DNA from 2 places in the Bradyrhizobium sp. CCBAU 25360 genome. Region 2 is predicted to be linked to the other one. Evidence: predicted binding sites of a transcription regulator. Region 2 holds the regulator's gene; the other holds the start of a gene.
The links. Region 2 encodes LexA, which represses DNA repair genes until DNA is damaged. Its sites were predicted from a motif close to TGTTCNNNNTGTGTTCNG; they were not measured.
Positions count from the first base shown of each region.

Region 1: ruvC (crossover junction endodeoxyribonuclease RuvC) is a predicted target of LexA. The motif match lies at 2,732-2,749, and genes of this name have one in related genera.

Region 1 is NZ_LBJA01000039.1:212,954-217,506, forward strand. Features, by position in the region: gene XH81_RS18705 (methyl-accepting chemotaxis protein) at 1-1,594, opposite strand, end outside; gene XH81_RS18710 (YebC/PmpR family DNA-binding transcriptional regulator) at 1,804-2,550, shown strand; gene ruvC (crossover junction endodeoxyribonuclease RuvC) at 2,780-3,307, shown strand; gene ruvA (Holliday junction branch migration protein RuvA) at 3,304-3,921, shown strand; gene ruvB (Holliday junction branch migration DNA helicase RuvB) at 4,071-4,553, shown strand, end outside.
Region 2 is NZ_LBJA01000036.1:45,711-50,263, reverse strand. Features, by position in the region: gene XH81_RS13155 (molybdopterin molybdotransferase MoeA) at 1-755, shown strand, start outside; gene lexA (transcriptional repressor LexA) at 932-1,633, shown strand; gene XH81_RS13145 (hypothetical protein) at 2,195-2,629, shown strand; gene XH81_RS13140 (GAF domain-containing protein) at 2,846-3,787, shown strand; partial or broken gene XH81_RS13135 (ComEC/Rec2 family competence protein) at 3,797-4,553, opposite strand, start outside.

The sequences.
Region 1 (4,553 bases), on a different contig from region 2:
ACCCCGCCGGGTCGTTGAATATCCTGCGGTTGCGACTATTGGCTGTGTTCCAGGCGACGTCGCCCGGCCGCTGCGGGTGCGAATAGATCTTGTTGTGCACCGGCAGGAAGCCGTTGCGGTCGACCATGGCGCAGAACGCCAAGCGCTGGTCCTTGGCCAGAAAGACCTCCTGGAACGGCGGCAGCGCGCGGTCGGCCCAGTCGAGATATTTCGTGCGGTATTGCTGCGGATTGGTCCCGGCGATTTCGGCGTAGTCGGTGTCGAACAGGTCGTCGATTCTGACTTCGCCGCGGGCAACGGCCTGCTCGAAGATCTGGGTCAGCGCGTTGCCCGCTTCCATGGCGCGGGTGACGAACTCCGTGTTCTCTTCGTGGATCGCCCAGAGCCTGTCCTCGATTTTTTCGCGGAGCTCGGCATTGGGGCTGGCGAATTGCGCGCGGGCACCGGCCTTGGATTGCTCGACCACGCGCAGGCGGCAGGCGCCGACGGCTTCGAGGGTGCCTTCGATCATCGCTTGCGGTGCAAGCCGGCCTGCATCCGCACCGCCGATCAGCACGCCGTCCATCGAGATTTCATAGACCGGCATCACGCCGCGCGGGCTCTCGAACTTGAGATGGCAGGGCAGCCGTTCGGTCTTGCGGCGGTCGTCGTGCTCGCTCTGGCGGAGCAGCACGGCGCAGCGCGATTTCAGCTTCTGTGCGAAGGTGGTGACGGCTTTGCCGGCACTGGCGACGTTCTCGCCGTGGCTCTCGGCGGCCTTGGTCGCGGCATCGATCTCGGCTGCGCTCTCGCCGACCGAGACGATGAATTCCGAGGCGCTCGCGGCGTTGCCGGAGACTTCGCTGGTGGTGGCGTTCTGTTCGGCGACCGCGCCGTTGACGGTCTCGAAGACCGGTCGGATCGCCTCGATCGCCTGCGAAATGCGGTGCACGGCATCGGCAGAGCCGGCGGCGTCGCGCTGCAGCGCGTCGATCTTCTTCGTAATCTCTTCCGTCGCCCCTTGCGTCTGCACCGCGAGGGCCTTGACCTCGGTGGCGACGACCGCAAAGCCCTTTCCCGCAGCGCCTGCGCGTGCGGCCTCGATCGTCGAGTTGAGCGCCAGCAGCGTCGTCTGCCGCGCGATCTGCGCGATCAGGTTGACGACATTGCCGATGGCGGCGGAGGATTCGCGCAAGCGATCGACATTGGCGCGGGCTTCCTGCGCCGCGGCGCTGGCCTCGTCGGCGAGCTTGCCGGCCTCGCGAACCTGCGCTCCGATCCCCAGCGCGGACTGGGTGAACTTGTCGGCGGCATGGGCGAAGGTCGAGGCGGTCGATTGCGCGGCATTGGTCCGGCCGGTCAGGGCGTCGGTGCGGTCGCGGATGGCGGCAAGCGTCGATGCGGTCGCTTCGGCGCCGCCCGCCACCGAATTGGCGGCGCGCTCGAGCTGGCGGATCATCGCGCCGAGCTCGAGTTCCAGTAATTCCAGGATCTCCCGCGCCGAATCACCTTCGGCTGGGGCGGGCTCGGACTGGGTCACCGGCGGCGCGGCCTCTGCGGCTGCCACCGGCGCGGCCATATCCGGCAGACGCTTCCGAAATAGTCCGAATGCCATCAGGTCTCTCTTGTCGGGGACGCTCGGAGGTTATTTTCGCAGGCTGGAATGAAGTCAGGGTTAACGATGCCTCACCTCTAGGCAGGGGCCTGTACGGTGTTACCTTAAAGTATCCGAGACCCTTTCATTCCGGTGGGTTGGCGGCCTATAAGGCCGCGTTTCCCACCCTCATTGGCGTACGCTTCCAAGAGACCCCCGAGAGACCACGCATGGCCGGACATTCCCAATTCAAGAACATCATGCACCGCAAGGGGCGGCAGGATGCCCAGAAGTCGAAGCTGTTCGGCAAGCTGGCGCGGGAAATCACCGTCGCGGCCAAGCTGGGCACGCCCGACCCCAACATGAACCCCCGCCTGCGCGCCGCCATCATCGCGGCGCGCCAGGAGAACATGCCGAAGGACAATATCGAGCGCGCCGTCAAGAAAGCGCTCGGCAATGAGGGCGAGAACTATGACGAGATCCGCTACGAGGGCTATGGCCCCGGCGGCGTCGCCGTCATCGTCGAGGCGCTGACCGACAACCGCAACCGCGCCGCCTCCGACATCCGCTCCTTCTTCACCAAGTCGGGCGGCAATCTCGGCGAAACCGGCTCGGTGTCCTTCATGTTCGATCGCACCGGAATCATCGAATACGACCGCAGCGTGGCCTCCGACGACGCCATGCTCGATGCGGCGATCGAGGCCGGCGCCGACGACGTCGTCTCCGGCGAAGCCGGTCACGAGATCTATGCCTCGACCGAGGGCTATCGCGACGTCGCCAAGGCGCTGGAGGCCAAGTTCGGCGAGCCGCGCAAGGCCGCGCTGATCTGGAAGCCGCAGAACACGGTCGCGGTCGACGACGAGACCGGCGAGAAGCTGCTCAAGCTGATGGATCTGCTGAACGAGCACGACGACGTCCAGCACGTCTACGCCAATTTCGAGGTGTCGGACGCGCTGGTCGCGAAGATGGGCGGGTAGGACCTCACCCTCCGCTGTCGTCGCCCGGCTTGACCGGGCGACCCAGTATTCCAGCGAAGCCGGCGAGATACGGAGAAGCCGCGGCGTACTGGATTCCCCGCTTTCGCGGGGATGACGGCGCGCGTCGTGGCGGGCAACAATTCCCGCCTCACTGACGATATCCCACTTCCCCTGTTACTTCCGTTCTGTTTCTGTTTCCCCCACGACGGCCAGCCGCTATCACTGGCCCATGACCGTGCTCCCGATTCGTGGCCCCGTTCGCATCATCGGCATCGACCCCGGCCTGCGCCGCACCGGCTGGGGCGTGATCGAGGCTGAGGGCAACCGTCTGATCTACGTCGCCTGCGGCTCGGTGGAACCACCGGACGATTTGCCGCTGGCGAGCCGGCTGCTCGCGATCCATGAGGGGCTCGCGTCCGTGCTGTCCGGCCACAGGCCGATGGAAGCCGCGGTCGAGCAGACCTTCGTCAACAAGGACGGCGTTGCGACGCTGAAGCTCGGCCAGGCCCGCGGCGTCGCCATGCTGGCGCCCGCGATGTTCGGCATCTCTGTCGCCGAATACGCGCCGAACCAGGTCAAGAAGACGGTGGTCGGCGCCGGCCATGCCGACAAGCAACAGATCGCGATGATGCTGAAGATCTTGCTGCCCAAGGCCGAGCCGCCGTCAGCGGATGCCGCCGACGCGCTCGCCATCGCCATCACCCACGCCCATCACCGCCAGAGCACCGCGCTGAGGCTGAAGGTGGCGGGGTTATGATCGGCAAGCTCAAGGGCCTGATCGATTCCTACGGCGAGGATTTCGTGATCCTCGACGTCGGCGGCGTCGGCTATCAGGTGCATTGCTCCTCGCGCACGCTGCAGCATCTGCCCTCGCCGGGCGAGGCCGCCGTGCTGTCGATCGAGACCTATGTCCGTGAGGACCAGATCAAGCTGTTCGGCTTTCGCACCGACCAGGAGCGGGAATGGTTTCGCCTGCTCCAGACCGTGCAGGGCGTCGGCGCCAAGGTCGCACTCGCCGTGCTCGGCACGCTGGCGCCTTCCGACCTCGCCAATGCGATTGCGCTGCGCGACAAGGCGGCGGTGGCGCGTACGCCCGGGGTCGGCCCCAAGGTCGCCGAGCGCATCGTCACAGAATTGAAGGACAAGGCGCCGGCCTTCGCCAATGTCGATCCGGCGGTGGTGCATCTTGCCGGCGCCGTCGACGACCAGCGCGCACCGCGGCCCGTCGCCGACGCGATCTCGGCACTGGTCAATCTCGGCTACGGCCAGCCGCAGGCCGCCGCCGCGATTGCGTCGGCCTCGCGCAGTGCGGGTGAGGGCGCCGAGACGGCGCAGCTCATCCGGCTCGGCCTGAAGGAACTGGCGAAGTGAGCGCGACAATGGTCGGTCTGGTAGGGTGGGCAAAGCGCAGCGTGCCCACCATCTTTCAATCGATCGAAGTCATGGTGGGCACGGCGCGAAGCGCGCCTTTGCCCACCCTACGTGGAGTTCGCTGAGTGAGCGATCCCAAGGCCAACCGCATGGTGTCGCCCGAGCGCCGCAGTGACGATGTCGGCGACACGGCGCTGCGCCCGCAATCGCTATCCGATTTCGTCGGCCAGCAGCAGGCGCGCAAGAACCTCTCGATCTTCATCGAGGCGGCCCGCAAGCGCGGCGAGGCGCTGGATCACGTGCTGTTCGTAGGTCCCCCGGGCCTCGGCAAGACCACGCTGGCGCAGATCGTGGCGAAGGAGCTCGGTGTCGGCTTTCGCGCCACGTCGGGTCCCGTCATCGCCAAGGCCGGCGATCTCGCCGCGCTGCTGACCAATCTCGAGGAGCGCGACGTGCTCTTCATCGACGAGATCCATCGCCTCAGTCCGGCGGTGGAAGAGGTGCTCTATCCCGCGATGGAGGATTTTCAGCTCGACCTCATCATCGGCGAGGGCCCGGCGGCGCGCTCAGTCAAGATCGAGCTGTCGAAATTCACCCTCGTCGGCGCCACCACGCGCGCGGGTCTCCTGACC
Region 2 (4,553 bases):
CAGAGCGCGATCTCGCCCTCGCCGCTGGAATGAATCACCCGCAACTCGCCGTCTGCCGTCGTCCGAAGGTCGCGATCCTCGCCACCGGCGATGAACTGGTGATGCCGGGCTCGACGCCCGGGCACGGCCAGATCGTCTATTCCAACGGCTATGCCCTGCACGCGCTCGCCCGCAGCGAGGGCGCCGAGACCATCGACCTCGGTGTTGCCGCGGATACGCTGGAGGCCACCACCGCCGGCATCCGCCGCGCGCGCGAAAGCGGCGCCGACGTCCTGGTCACGACCGGGGGCGCATCGGTCGGCGACCACGATCTGGTCCAGCAGGCGCTGAAGGACGAAGGCATCGCGTTGGCGTTCTGGAAGATCGCGATGCGGCCCGGCAAGCCGATGATGCACGGACGCTTAGGGACGATGGGCGTCATTGGCCTGCCCGGCAATCCCGCGTCGTCCTACGTGTGCGCCTTCCTGTTCATGGTGCCGCTGATTCGCGCGCTGTCGGGCCGTTCGGTGATTCATCACCATCGCGAGCGCGCCGTGCTGGGCCGCGATCTCGGCGCCAATGACCAGCGCGAGGATTATCTGCGCGCGCGCCTGGAGCCGCGCGACGACGGCACGCTCGTCGCCCTTCCCGTCAGCCATCAAGACTCCTCTCTGCTTGCGAATCTTGCTGCAGCACAGGTACTTCTCGTGCGCGCACCGTTTGCGCCAAAGGCCGAGGCCGGCAGCCCCTGCGAAGTGCTGCGGCTCCCCGTCTGAACTGCGCGGCCACACGCATTCCGCGAGTTTCGCTCTGTTCACGGTAAATTAAGCAGTTGCGGAACATGTATCGAACATATAGTGTCCGTTCATGATTTGTTTCGAGGATGTAGCGGCTTATCGCTGAACTCATCGTCTCGGAATCGAACGACATCAACCGGGGGACTTTGGTCGAGATGTTAACGCGCAAACAATACGAGCTTCTGCGGTTCATCAGCGAACGCTTGAAGGAAAGCGGCGTGCCGCCGTCCTTCGACGAGATGAAGGATGCGCTCGACCTGCGCTCGAAGTCAGGCATCCACCGCCTGATCACCGCACTCGAGGAGCGCGGCTTCATCCGCCGGCTGCCCAACCGCGCCCGGGCCATCGAAGTGATCAAGCTGCCGGAGCTCCAAGCTGCCGCCGGCAACCGACGCGGCTTCACGCCAAGTGTCATCGAGGGCAATCTCGGCAAGCTACGCGCGAGCTCCAGCCCGTCCGCGGACGAGGGCGAGCGGCCCGTTGCGGTGCCCGTGATGGGCCGCATCGCGGCCGGCACCCCCATCGAGGCGTTGCAGACCCGCAGCCACACCATCAGCGTGCCGCCGGACATGCTCGGCTCCGGCGAGCATTACGCGCTCGAAGTGCGCGGCGATTCCATGGTCGAGGCCGGCATCCTCGACGGCGACATGGCGCTGATCCAGCGCAACGAGAGCGCCGATACCGGCGACATCGTGGTGGCGCTGATCGACGACGAGGAAGCCACGCTCAAGCGCTTCCGCCGCCGCGGCGCCTCGATCGCGCTGGAGCCCGCCAATGCCGCTTACGAGGTGCGCATCCTACCGCCGAACCGCGTGAAGATTCAGGGCAAGCTGATCGGGCTTTACCGCAAGTACTGATACCGGAGTCTTCAGCGCCTCGCGCGCGCCTTCGGTCGGCATCGCCGATCAGAGATTGGAGCGGATGATGGTCCGCTCCGGCTGGATAGTCTTTCTGGTTCTGCACAGATTGTCCGGCCCCTCCCCCTTTTCGCGACATCCTCGGCAGGCCGCGGGAAGCAACATCGCTTCGCGGCCTTTCGAGTTCGAGGGGGACAGCCCAAATGCGCCGGATCGTTTGAGCGCAGCCGCAGCAACGCTGGTCGCATCATCATGTCGGCTAGGACACGGCCGTGATCCAGAAAATCCGCAACGACCGCAATGCAGCGCGCACGCAACCGAGCTGACGATACTCGGGCTGGCTGGTTTCGCCGGTCGTTGACGCGCGCCTGCCAAATGCACGGAAGCCGACTTTGTTCCTATCGAATTCGGAAAAGATGGAAAAGATAATGTGATCGGGGCTCGCGGATCCCAGCCGCAGATTTGCCTACAACCAAGCAGACCGTCACGTGCTTCCACTCTGGTAGGGGCCTGCGCCTCCAAAGGGGTGCGGGTCGCTATCTCTGCATAGAGGAGCACCCGATGTGTGACTACAGCCTGCATGCCGTCGCGACGCGCCCCGCAGAAGTCGGCGAGACGATCGTCACGACAACATTCCGCGGCACCTCGACGCGCGGCTTCGCCTCCGAAGCCGATCTCTCCGTCGCGGTCTGCCTGCTGCCGGGAACGGAGCTCGCCTTCGCCGATAACGTCCGTTACGACAACCGCTGGATCTGGACGCGCACCGTCAACTCCCGCGTCGGCAAGTTCGGCAAGATCGATCCGCACATTCCCGATCGCCATCATGATGCGATCGAATTCCCGGACGGCAAATCCGTGCTGGTGACGCAGCTCGTCGAGGGCCAGCGCGCAACCGTGCTGCAACTGCCGGTGACCCAGCCGATCGGCGAGCGCGAGCACAAGCCGCAGATCATCGCCGACAGTCGCCCGACGGTCACGCGACTGCCGATCGGCTGACGCCCTCCGGCCCGGCGGGTCCGGGGCCAGGATTGAAATGCCGTCGCCGGCCGATGCCGGCGAGCCCGGTGGGTTTGTGTTTCACGAAATTCGATCGGCGAGCGCCGCCGCACCTCGTCGCCGCACGAAGTTTGGGCCGTCCTGCCTGAATTTTGAACCTCCGCTCCGCAGCCAAATGACCGATGCTGTCGTGGTTTGAGGCGGCGGACACGCTCGATGAAAACCTTTATTCGCGTTGTTGAACTCTGGGTGCCTGACCGGACGCGCATGCGGCTGGAATTCGGCGGCGGCCTTTACGATGAAGGGCTGTCCGCGTTCAAGGCCGTCAGCGAAGAGCTGCACTTCGGATATGACGAGGGGCTTCCAGGCAAGACCTGGGCCTGCGGCCATCCCGTCATCCTCACGAAATTCGCCAACTCGTATTTCAAGCGGACCGATCAGGCCGTCGCCGCCGGCCTCACCTGCGGCGTGGCGGTGCCGGTGTTTGCAGGCGAATTTCTGCAAGCCGTGATGGTGCTGTTCTGCGGCGACGACGAGGCGCATGTCGGCGCGATCGAACTCTGGCACAACGATCCTGATCTCTCCCACGAGATGGGCCTCGTCGACGGCTATTACGGCGCGGCGGACATGTTCGAATTCAACTCGCGCCACACTAAATTTCCTCGCGGCTTCGGACTTCCCGGACGCACCTGGAAGGCGGGCCTGCCGCTGATCATCAAGGACCTGCACGACGCCAAGAGCTTCCTGCGCTGGGAGGACGCAGCCAAGGTCGGGATCAATCTGGGTGTCGGCGTGCCCTACCGAACCGGCACCGACCAAACCTGGGTCCTGACTTTCCTCTCCGCGCAGGCAACGCCGATTGCGCGACGCTTCGAGATCTGGGTCCCGAACGAGGCCCGTTCGGCGCTGGTCTTTCGCGCCGGCGATTGCAGCGCGCAGACCGACCTTGCCGCCCGCTATGCCGCCAATTCCATTGCCAGAGGCGAAGGCAGCATCGGCGGCGCCTGGGCCGCCGGCATGCCCGCGCTCAACGACGATCTCACTCATGACGGCTCGATCGCGGGCTCTGAGGCCTGCGCAGCCGGGCTGAGCCGAATGGTGGCCCTGCCGGTCATCGGCAAGGCAAAGCTCGAAGCCGTGCTGGCCTGGTATCTGTAATCGATGGCGTCAATCGTCGGCCTGCAAGTCGGTCTCCGATGGCGTTGCGTCGCGGCTGCGGGGAGCCGCCTTCTGCGCAAGGCTGCCGTCGAAGTCACCTTCGCCCGCACCGGCCGGTAACCACGGGCGGTTCGTGCCTCTTGCCCTCACCGCCTGAACCGAAAAGCCGTCGCCACGCTGGGTCAATGCCAGCGCGCCCTGGCGAGCGAGCCGCTGCCGATCCACCACCATCGCCGCACAATCGTGCGGCGCGGGCCTCGACGTCACCACCAGTGCAGCCCGGTTGCAATCGTCCGCCAACGCGTCGATGCGCGAGGCCAGCGCGACCAGCCGTCCGTCTGCGAGCGGCGTTACGCAGCCCGACTCGTCGCACGATATGCCGCTCGCCAGCGCGCTACTGCCGGCATCGCGCGGATCGGCGTCGGCAGCCAACCACTCCCTCAGCACGAAATTGTCCTTGCCTGCCCTGATCAGATGCAAACGCCCGTCCCCGCCCCGCACCGCGACGCTCGCGCCGTCCCCGGCAATCAGGATATCGGGCTGCCGCACCGACAGCCCCCAGCCGATGGAAACCAGCAGCACGACGGCACCGCCCCAGCGCAACGGCGTGCGCAACAGGCCCATCACGATGACCCCCAGGCTCGCTGCGATCAGCGGCGCGATGCCGAACGCCGGGATGCGGCCGACCGCGCCCGGCAATGCCGCCACCCAGCGCGAGACCGTGACCATCCAGTCGATGCCGATCCCCATCAGCCACCAGAACACG